DNA from 2 places in the Duganella hordei genome. Region 2 is predicted to be linked to the other one. Evidence: predicted binding sites of a transcription regulator. Region 2 holds the regulator's gene; the other holds the start of a gene.
The links. The regulator LexA, encoded in region 2, represses DNA repair genes until DNA is damaged. The targets are predictions, from matches to a motif close to ACTGTATNNNNATACAGT.

Region 1 (5,403 bases), on a different contig from region 2:
GACCTTCCAGTCGTTGAGCAAGGTCAGGCTGTGCAGCATGGCGCTGATGTCGAAGTAATAGTTGTAGTCGCCGATGACGATGTCGCACCAGCGCGCCAGTTCGCTGCTCAGGTAGTACGGGCACACCTCGTGCGCCAGCGCCACGGCGCGCAGCGTGTCGCGGTCCAGCGCGAGGGAGGGGCCGTTGCCTTCGGCCGGCGGCCGCATGATGTCCAGCGCGGCCTGGCGCGCGGCCGGCAGGCGGTCGTAGAAGCCCTTGGCCAGCGGGCAGGACTCGCCGTGGCAGGCCTTGTCCGGGTTGACGCAGGCGCTGGCCTTGGACGCCATCTCCAGCGTGCGCAAGGGCAGCAGCGGCGCGCCGCTGCGGATCACGCCGACCGCGTCCAGCGCCATCTGGCGGCCGGAGGTTTTCGCGGCCAGGAAAAACACCTTGTCGACGCCGTGTTCGGCGCTGGCCTTGAGCATCGGGAACAGGCTGCCGACGGTCTTGCCGATGCCGGTGGGCGCTTGCGCCAGCAGGCATACGCCGCGGTTGCTGGCCTTGTACATGGCCTCCGCCAGCTGGCGCTGGCCGGGGCGGAAATCGGCATGGGGGAAGCGCATCGCCTTCAGCTGCAGGTCGCGTTCGGCGCGGTGCGCCATCTCCTGTTGTGCCCAGTCGAGGAACAGGCCGCACTGATGTTCGAAAAAGGCCCGCAGGCCGGCCGCCGTGTGCTCTTCGTGCAGCAGGGTTTCCTTCTGGCTGCCGATATCGAAGTAGACCAGCGCCAGGTTGACCTTCCGCAGGCCCTGGTCCTGGCACAGCAGGTGGCCGTAGACCTTCAGCTGTGCCCAGTGCAGCGCGCGCTGGTTGTCCGGCATCTTCTTCAGGTCGCCGCGATAGGTCTTGATTTCCTCCAGCCGGTTGGCGCGGAGGTCGTAGCCGTCGGCGCGGCCGCGCACCCGCAGCGGGCCGCATTCTCCGCTCAACGCGATCTCGGTCTGGTAATCGTCGTCGCGGCGCGAGGCCACGACCGCGTGGCCGGCGATGCCTTCCTGCGCGGTGGGCGACGGCGTGAAGCGCAGGTCGAGGTCGCCGGTCTTGGCGGTGAACTCGCACAGCGCGCGCACGGCGACGGTGTAGCGGGCGGACTGCGTCATGCCGCCCACTGCAGATAACAGACCGACACCGGCATCTCGTGCGCGGCGCAATAGGCGATCCAGCGCAGCTGGTTGTCCTGCAGGCGGTCGCCGGGACCTTTCACTTCGATCATGTTGTAGCGGCGCTCGGCCGGCCAGAACTGGATCAGGTCCGGGAAGCCGCTGCGGTTGGCCTTGATGTCCTCCAGGATGCGCTCGAAGGCGCGCCGCAGGTGCAGCGCCGGGATGCAGTCCAGCGCCAGGACCAGCAATTCCTCGTCGATCGCGTCCCAGTACAGGAAGGGCGACTGGATACCTGCCTTGGCGGCGTAGTTGGCCAGGATGGTGGCCCGGTACTGTTCGCCGTCCAGCTGCGCCAGCGCCGCCGCGAACTGCTGCGCGCGGCGGCGCTGGAAGTCGGCGCTGTGCAGGTCGGCCGGACCGCGATGGTAGGGGTGGAAGAACGCGCCGGGGATGGGGCAGAACACGGCGTCCCAGCACAGCAGGCCGAACAGCGAATTGATCAGCGAGTTTTCCACGTAGTAGACCGGCGCGTCGGCGCGCGTCAGGTGGTCGCGCACGACGAATTCAACGTAGTTCGGTTCAGCCGGCGGCGGCAGGCTGAGGTCGATGCGCAGCGCCTGCGCGGCAGTCGCCGGCGGCGGCTTGGCGTGGCCCAGCTTGCGCGCCAGGCGCGGCGCCATGCGCAGCAGCTGCTGTTGTTCGGCCGGGCTTTCCGGTTGCTCCAGCGCCGTCTGCAGCAGCTCGAAGGCGGCGCGCGGCTGCTCGTCCTTTTCCAGCACGCGCACCGCGCGGGCGCGGGCGCCGGGATAGTTGCAGCCGGCGTACAGCGCGTGCGCGGCCTTCCAGTCGGCCAGCTTTTCCAGATGCTGGGCGATCTGGAAGGTCAGCTTGTCGCGGCGGCTGCGCAGCCATTCGTTGTCGTCCGGGCAGGGCGGCAGCGCGGCAATGACGGCGGCCGGATCGTCGCCTTCGATGAAGCGTTCGTGGCAGCGGTGCAATGCCAGGAAATCGTCGATGTCGCGGCGGTTGCGGAAGCCGCGCGCGGCCGGCGAGAACTCCACTTTCTCGTACTGGTAGATGCCGAGGTCGGACAGCACGAACTCGGTCCAGTCCTGGTGGTAGTTGCCGAAGAAGATAAGGCGCAGGCGGTCGCACAGTTCCTGCGCCAGGTTGCGGTAGGCGTGGTCGCCCGAGCCCTGGTACCAGCCGGAGAAGCGGTGCTGGCCGTCGAAGTGTTCGCGCAGCGCTTCCAGCTGCTCGGCCTTGCGCAGGTGCTTGACGTGCGGCGCCAGCTGGAAGATCTTGCCGATCTCCGGCTTTTGCAGCAGGTCGAACAGCTGGTCCAGATCGACCAGCGGATCTTCCTCGATCAGGCCGAGCGCCGCCAGCGGACGGGCGGCCTCGTGCGTGCTGCCGATTTCCGCGTACACCAGTTTGCTGGCGCGGAACACCGTGCCTTTGCGCATGACCATGCGCACGAACAGCGCGCGCGAGGCTTGCGGCAGCGTGGGGAAGGAGGTGATGAAATCGCGTTCCTCGGCGGTCAGCAGATCGTCGTAGCGGTCGCCTATCCACGTCAGTACTCGCTGGAAGTTATCCAGGTAATACAACGGATTTTCAAGAACTTTGATCATTGCGGGGGAGTTGCGGGCGATTAACTGTGTTTATGTACAGTGTATCGTGTTCCGCCTTGCTTGCCCAGCAAAATAAAAAAGCCAGGCGCGCAGGCCTGGCTGATGGGGGAGCTTGCTGCGCTTATTTTTTCGCGGCCTTGGCGGCCTTGGGCGTGGTTTGCTCGACCAGCGCGCTGGCCTTGGCGATCTGGGTTTCCACCGCTTCCACCGCCTGCTTGGTGGCCTTGGTCACTTGTTCGTAGCCGGTGAAGGCGTTGTCGATCGCTTTCTTGACGATCTCCACCGCGTTTTCCGAGCCGGGACGCACGTTCTTGGTCACGTCGTAGATCAGCGCGCTCAGCGTGCTTTTGGCTTCGGTCATGTGGGCGTCGGCGGCACGGGTGAATTCTTCGCGGATCTCGGCGATGATCACGCCCAGCTGCTGGTTGTAGGCCGCGGCGCCGGCCATGCCGGGCTGCACTTTGGCGGCGGCCAGGCTCATGGCGGCTTTCGGATCGGCGGTCTGGCTGATTTCCTTGCCGGCGGCGAGGCCGTCTTCAAGGCTGGATTTGGCGGTGGCCATGTTCAGGGCGACGACTTGCTCGACCCCTTGCACGGCTTTGTTGGTCAGGGCATTAAAGGTTTCAAGCTGAAACTCAAACAGTGCTTTGGTGGCGTTGGCAAATTGTTCGGGATTTGTAAACATACAGTCTCCTCATGATGACGATGGGATGTAGCTGATGATGCCCCGGGGTTCCCCCTGTTGTTGCAGCCCCATTATTTAGCAATAACCAGCTTTTCGCAACGGCTATCTTTGTAGGGCCCGGAGTCCTTTTCCCAGCCCGGCCCCAGCGGCGTTTGCGAACAGCTGAGGTAGCCGTCTATCTTGCTGCGCCACTTGTACCAGGGCGCGGGGCCTGCGCTCAGGTTGGCACAAGACAGGCCCAGCAGCAGGGCGCACATCGCGGAGTGTTTGATTTTTCTCATGATTCAGGCAAGTTGTCGCACGCAGACGCGGTTGCGGCCGCCGTTTTTTGCAGCGTACAGCAAATCGTCGGCGGCTGCGATCATGTTGAGGTGAGCGGTGTGGGTGGCGCTGGCGAAGTCCACGCTGGCCACGCCGAAGCTGGCCGTGACGGCGATCCGGCGTCCGTCGTGCTCGACCGGCGCGGCGGCCAGCGCCTGGCGCAGGCGCTCGGCCAGCAGCTCGCCGCCGGCCAGGTCGGTTTCCGGCAGGATCAGCAGGAACTCTTCGCCGCCGTAGCGCACCACGCTGTCGACGCTGTCGCGCGTCATCGATTGCAGCAGCGTGGCGAAGCGCTGCAGCACCGCGTCGCCGCCGTGGTGGCCGTAGGTGTCGTTGACGGCCTTGAAGTGATCCAGGTCGCACATGATGACGGTCAGGCTCAGCCGGTAGCGCTGGGCCCGCGAGATTTCCGTTTCCAGCAGCTGGTTGTGCAGGTGGCGGCGGTTGTAGCAGCCCGTCAGCGGATCGCGCACCGACAGGTTTTTCAGCACCGTCTGCGCGCTGTATTCGTCGCGCAGCAGCATCTGGTAGCGCCGCGCGGCGACGTAGCCGAACAGGTTGGCCATGGTCAGCAGCGCCGCCATCGTCGCCAGTTCGGCCGTGCGCAGATTGCCCAGCAGCGCGGCCAGGGCGACGAAGCCGGCGGTGGCCGGCAGCGCGATCGCGCCGGCGTACAGCAGCCGGTTCGGGATGTAGATGTAGATCACGGTAATGACGATGGACATCGAAATCGAGTGCAGCGAAAACTCGTTCGGCCGCAACGCGGCGATCAGCAAAAAGCCGGCGGCGCCGGCCGTTTCCACCAGGCTGGCCACCATCCTCGTGATGTAGATCGAACGCGGATAGCGCCGCAGCAGCATCAGGCTGCCGAGCGCGGTGGCCGCCACCATCAGGCGCGCGCCGACCAGCAGCAGCGTGCGGCCGCCGTAGCCGACCCAGATCACGTCGGTGACGGCAAAACTCAGATAGAACAACGAACAAAACAGGAAAGTCACGCGCAGCTGCGCCTGGGTCATGGCCAGGTGATGGCGCAGGAACGCCTTCTCGGTCCTGGCATCGCGATACTCGCAACGCAAGGCCGCCACTTCCGACTTCTGCGATGGGGCAGATCGTGAATGCAAGGCTGGTCTCCGCTATGCCGGCTGGCTGCCGGTCTGGTAGCGTTCATTATACGACTGCAACAATTGCGTATAGGAAAATATTTGACCGGCCTTCAGAGCGGGGCGACCTTGGGCAGGCGCATGGTAAAGCTGGTGCCCAGCACCGGCGTGCTGGCGACTTCGATGCGCCCGCCGAGCACGCCGGTGACGATGTTGTGCGTGACGTACAAGCCCAGCCCCGAGCCGCCCGAGCCGAGCCGGGTGGTGAAGAAGGGGTCGTAGATGCGCGGCAGGTGGGCGGCGGGAATGCCGGCGCCGTTGTCGCTGACGGTGATGGCGATCTCGCCGTTGCCGGCGTCCTGGGCGCGCACCGTGATGGCGCCCTGCGTCAGCCCGTTGAAGCCGTGCACGATGCTGTTTTCGATCAGGTTGCCCAGCGCCTGCTCCAGCGGGCCGGGATAGCTGTCCAGTTCCAGCCAGTGCTCGATATCCTCCACCAGTTCCAGTCCATGCTGCCTGA
Region 2 (5,403 bases):
ACGCTGGTGATTCCCGTGGCCCACACCATCTTCTACGAGATGGGCGCCGAGCGCCGCGCGTCGATGGGCATCGCCGAATCGCTGATACGGGTGTCGGTCGGCATCGAAGACGCCGACGATCTGCTGGACGACTTCGCCTGCGCGCTGGAAGGCTGCTGATACAAAACTGCACATTTGAATATTTGTGCGCAGTTATCTTTTTCTATACACTTGGCTTTAATATATTTAAAGCCAAGGGGCGGAACAATGAAAACTGCTTTGGTGTTTGCGTTAACGCTGGCCGCGGCCGGCGCAGTCCAGGCCGAAGACCTGCAGAGTGACCAGCACAGGGCCCGCCAGTCCGACATCGACTACTACACCCAGCGCTACGACGGCGCCGATGTCGCGCTGGCCAGGTTCAACTGCGTCAAGCCCGACATTCCCACCCGCTCCGAAACCAAGCAGGACATCAAGGCCGTCGGCGCCGGCATCGACGCCTGGATGGCTTGCTACAACGGTTTCGTCAAAAAACTGCACGACGTGCTTCCTGTCGGCAAAGCCATTCCGGACGACCTGGTCGACCTGATGACGGACGACGAGTTGAAGCAGGCACTGTCCCGGCTGGATCACGCCTACGCCGCCGTCTACGCCGAAGGCAAGCAGCGCGCCGACCAGATCATGGCCGCCCGCGAAGCCTGGCAAACCAAGACCAACGAATTCGTCGCCACCGAGAACGCCCGCACGCAGCAGGTCGCCCTGGTGCAGCAGACCGAGGCCCGCAACGGCGCCTCGACCGCGCGCGCGTCGGGTCCGGTGCCCACGCTGGCGGTCAAGCACTGAATTGTTTTGCCAAATCCTTAAGTTTGGTTATACACTTGGTTTTTCAGACTATAACTAAAAAGGTGTGACATGAAAGCTTCGTCGATAATCGGGTTGTGCATGGTATTGGTCAGCGGCAGCGTGCTGGCGGATGAGCTGGCCGATGCCGACAAGTTGATGGCCGCCAAGGACTACACCCGCGCGCTGCCGATCTACGCCAAGCTGGCCGCCGGCGGCAACGCCGTCGCGCAATTCCACCTGGGCGAACTGTACTGGTACGGCGAAGGCACGGCGGTGGACATGGCCAAGGGCGACGAGCTGTTCAAGAAGGCCGCCGACGCTGGCGTGGCCGACGCCAAGGCGGCCTTGCAGATGACGCCGCAGCGCCAGGCCAAGCTGAGCCAGATCGACTACTACGCCAACAAGTACGACGGCTCGGATATTACGCTGAGCAAGTTCAACTGCGTCAAGCCGGACATTCCAGCGATGTCCACCAATGTCAGGGACATCAAGGCGGTCGGCGTCAACGTCGACGCCTGGCTGGCCTGCTACAACGGTTTCGTCAAGAACCTGAACAGCCTGCTGCCAGCCGGCAAGGCAATCCCGGCCGACCTGCCCAACCTGATGACGGATGCCGAATTTGCCCAGTCCATCGCGCGCATGGACCAGGCCTACGCGGCCGCCGGCGCCGATGCGAAGAAGCAGGCCGACAGCGTGAACCTGGCGCAGGCAGCCTGGGAAGCCAAGACCACCGAGTACGTCAAGACCGCCAGCGCCCGCAGCCAGAACGCGCTGACCCAGCGCCAGGCGGAAACCGACCAGCAGCAGAACTGGGACCAGAACATGCGGGTCGGCAGTTCTATCATGGGCAAGAGCACCAAATAACTACGATGTGATAACCGGGAGTAAACGATGAGAGTTGCAATAATTGCTGGTCTGATGATCGTGATGGGCACGCAGGCTTGGGCTGCGGGGACGACCGATGTGGACCAGATCGTGGCCAAGCGCCGCGCGCACCAGGCGGACATCGACTATTACACCAGCCGCTACGACGGTGCCGACCTGGCCGCCAAGGCCAACTGCGCCGAGCCGGTGATGCCGTCCCATTCCGCTTCCCGCGACGGCGTCAAGCAGGTGCGTAACAATATCGCTGAATGGAGCGAGTGCTACAACCAGTTCATCGGCAGCTATAACGCCTTGTTGCCGGCCGGCAAAGCCATTCCGGCCGACGTGGCGGCGGTGATGACCGATGCCGAGCGCAAGGTCGCGGCCACGCGCATGGATATGGCCTATACCGAGATCGCCATGGAGATGCAGCGCAAGGCGCAGGCGCTGGACGTCAAGGCGGAGTTGTGGGCGCAGGCCACCTCGGAATTCCTGAAGGACCCGAGCTACGTCAAGCACTTCAAACAGAACTACTATTCGGTCAACAACAGCGACAACGGCATGGCTTCCTATGTTGTCGGCAGCGCCATGCCTGGCCAGCGTCCGACCGCAGACAACCGCCGCTAAGACCATAGCGGCGTCCGGGCAGCTGGCGCGAACTTAGTGCCAGCTGCGCATCAGGCCGACCGCCAGGCCTTCCAGCGCGAACTCGTCCGCTTCCGGATCGACCTTGATGATCTTGAAGTCCGGATTCTCCGGCAACAATTCCACCGTGGATCCCGTCTTCCGGTAGCGCTTGACCGTGACGTCGTTGCCGATGCGGGCCACGACGATCTGGCCGTTCTTGGCGCTGTCCACCTTCTTCACCGCAAGTAAATCGCCATCCATGATGCCGGCGTCGCGCATCGATTCGCCGCGCACCTTGAGCAGGTAGTCCGGCTTGGACGAGAACATCGCCGGATCAACGCTGTAGCTGGTTTCCAGGTTTTCCTGCGCCAGGATGGGCGAGCCGGCGGCCACGCGGCCGATCAGCGGCAGCGACATCATCAGCGACGGCGGCACCTTCGGCATCGCCGGCTCGGCATGCACGCCCAGCAGGCGGATACCGCGCGAGGTGCCGGCGGCGATCTCGATCGCGCCCTTGCGCGCCAGCGCCTGCAGGTGCTCCTCGGCCGCGTTGGCGGATTTGAAGCCCAGTTCATTGGCGATCTCGGCACGGGTCGGCGGGAAGCCGGTGTTTTCGATGGCATCCTTGATCAGATTGAGAATTTGTTCCTGTCGTGCGGTGAGCTTGATCATAGAGTCCGTTGGGCCTGTGTATATAGACAGTCTGTATTTTTGTACAGTGTGAGAGGAAATGCAAGAGGATTTGTTGCTTTGGGCGAAATAAATTCATGCGGCCTCATAGGGCGGGGAATTTCGGCGGCGGGCCGGGGCTGGTTTTTTGGCCCAAAAGCTGATATAGTCGCGGGCTTACCTCTTCCCACACCTGTCTTGACGCCAGGGTGGGCTATATTCACAGTCCTTAAGGGAGTTTGCATGCGTCACTATGAAATAGTATTTATCGTCCACCCGGACCAGAGCGAGCAAGTGCCCGCCATGATCGAGCGTTACAAAACCACCGTAACGACCCGCGGCGGCGCCGTGCACCGTGTTGAAGATTGGGGCCGTCGTCAGATGGCTTACTCGATCCAGAAACTGGCTAAAGCACACTACATCTGCCTGAACATCGAATGCGACAACGAGACCCTGGTCGAGCTGGAAACCGCCTTCAAATTCAATGATGCCGTGCTGCGTCACCTGACCGTCAAGATGAAGAAAGCGGAAACCGCTCCTTCGCCGATGATGAAGTCGGTACAACGTGAAGATGCAGCGAAATCGCATCGCACCGAAGCTCCAGCAGCCGCTGCTGCTCCTGCGGCCTAATTGTTTCAGAACCGGGCTGAATCAGCTCCAGTGAATGTAAGCCAATTCATCGCCTTGATCGCCGAACGGGACGCCTTGCGCTATACCCCGGCCGGCATGCCGATCGTGAACGCTGTCCTGCAGCACCGGTCGCAGCAGATGGAGGCGGGCATTGCCCGATTGAGCGAGTTTGAAATTTCCGCGGTTGCCGCGGGCGAGATTTCAGGCCGCTTCAGTCAGGCGCCACTGGCAGGCATGTATCAGTTCACCGGTTTTCTGAACAAGAAGAATCGCAATAGCAAAAGCCTGGTGTTTCACATCATTGATTTTAGTGCTGTCCCAGACAGCTCAATTTAAATACAGGAGCCTAAAATGGCATTCGGTAAAAAGTTCGACAAAAACAAGCTCAAGCTGAAAGAAAAGCGCAAGCAACAAAACCCATTGTTCAAACGTAAGAAGTTCTGCCGCTTCACCGCAGCAAACGTTGAACAAGTTGACTACAAAGACGTCGACACCCTGAAGGACTTCGTCCAGGAAAACGGCAAAATCATGCCAGCACGTCTGACCGGTACCAAGGCGCACTACCAGCGTCAAGTTGACACCGCAATCAAGCGCGCCCGCTACCTCGCGCTGCTGCCTTACACCGATCTGCACCACGCTTAATTGCGTAGTCTAGATAAGATCCTGGAGAAGAACTATGCAAATCATTCTGTTAGAAAAAGTCGTCAACCTGGGCAACCTGGGTGAAGTCGTTAAAGTTAAAGACGGTTACGCACGTAACTTCCTGATTCCGCAAAAAATGGCTCGCCGCGCTACCGCGTCGGCCGTTGCTGAATTCGAAGTCAAGCGCGCTGAACTGGAAAAAGCTGCTGCCGCCAAACTGGCCGCCGCGCAAGCCCAAGGCGAGAAACTGAACGGCATGACCGTGAACGTTTCGCAAAAAGCTGGTGTCGACGGCCGTCTGTTCGGCTCCGTCACCAACTTCGACATCGCTGAAGCGCTGACCAAAGCTGGTTTCGCCGTTGAAAAAGCTGCCGTGCGCATGCCTACCGGTCCGCTGAAGACCGTGGGCGAGCACCCGGTGAGCGTTGCTCTGCACACCGACGTGGTGGTGGAAGTGACCGTTGCTGTCGTAGGCGAAGCTGCCTAAGATTTGAGCGGGCGGCAACGCCTGCCAAGCTTGCAACATCGAGAAAAAAGCCGGGCTAGCCCGGCTTTTTTCTCGTCATAATTTTGTAGTATGGCACAAACAAGCAGGTATAATTCGCGCCATGAACGCCCCTTCCGATCCGCAAGTAGATTCACTCCGCGTCCCGCCGCATTCCATCGAAGCAGAACAGTCCGTCATCGGCGGCCTGCTGCGCGACAATGCCGCGTTCGACCGCATCGCGGACATGATGCATCCGGAAGATTTCTACCGCTACGACCACCGCATCATCTTCGAGCAGATCGTCAAGATGATCAACGGCTCCAAGCCGGCCGACGTGATCACCGTATTTGAAACCTTGACCCAGCTGGGCAAGGCCGAGGACGTCGGCGGCCTGGCCTACCTGAACGCGATGGCGCAAAACACGCCGTCGGCCGCCAACATCCGCCGCTACGCCGAGATCGTGCGCGACCGTTCCATCCTGCGCCAGCTGATCACCGTGGCCGACGAGATTTCCGGCCAGGCGTTCAGCCCGCAGGGCAAGGAAGTCAAGCAGATGCTCGACGAGGCCGAATCGAAGATCTTCGCCATCGCCGAGCAGGGCGCCCGCGGCGCCGCCGGCTGGACCGCCGTGCAGCCGCTGCTGACCCAGGTGGTCGAGCGCATCG

Region 1: the regulator LexA is predicted to act here: its motif matches at 2,801-2,818, upstream of ABWW33_RS14820 (VRR-NUC domain-containing protein).

The regions. Positions count from the first base shown of each region.
Region 1 is NZ_BPWI01000005.1:372,315-377,717, forward strand. Features, by position in the region: gene ABWW33_RS14815 (helicase C-terminal domain-containing protein) at 1-1,140, opposite strand, end outside; gene ABWW33_RS14820 (VRR-NUC domain-containing protein) at 1,137-2,777, opposite strand; gene ABWW33_RS14825 (phasin family protein) at 2,899-3,462, opposite strand; gene ABWW33_RS14830 (hypothetical protein) at 3,534-3,743, opposite strand; gene ABWW33_RS14835 (GGDEF domain-containing protein) at 3,747-4,904, opposite strand; gene ABWW33_RS14840 (ATP-binding protein) at 4,997-5,403, opposite strand, start outside.
Region 2 is NZ_BPWI01000027.1:19,436-24,838, forward strand. Features, by position in the region: gene ABWW33_RS31120 (cystathionine gamma-synthase family protein) at 1-159, shown strand, start outside; gene ABWW33_RS31125 (hypothetical protein) at 247-819, shown strand; gene ABWW33_RS31130 (tetratricopeptide repeat protein) at 919-1,683, shown strand; gene ABWW33_RS31135 (hypothetical protein) at 1,711-2,310, shown strand; gene lexA (transcriptional repressor LexA) at 2,344-2,982, opposite strand; gene rpsF (30S ribosomal protein S6) at 3,223-3,609, shown strand; gene priB (primosomal replication protein N) at 3,640-3,945, shown strand; gene rpsR (30S ribosomal protein S18) at 3,961-4,251, shown strand; gene rplI (50S ribosomal protein L9) at 4,286-4,738, shown strand; gene ABWW33_RS31165 (replicative DNA helicase) at 4,860-5,403, shown strand, end outside.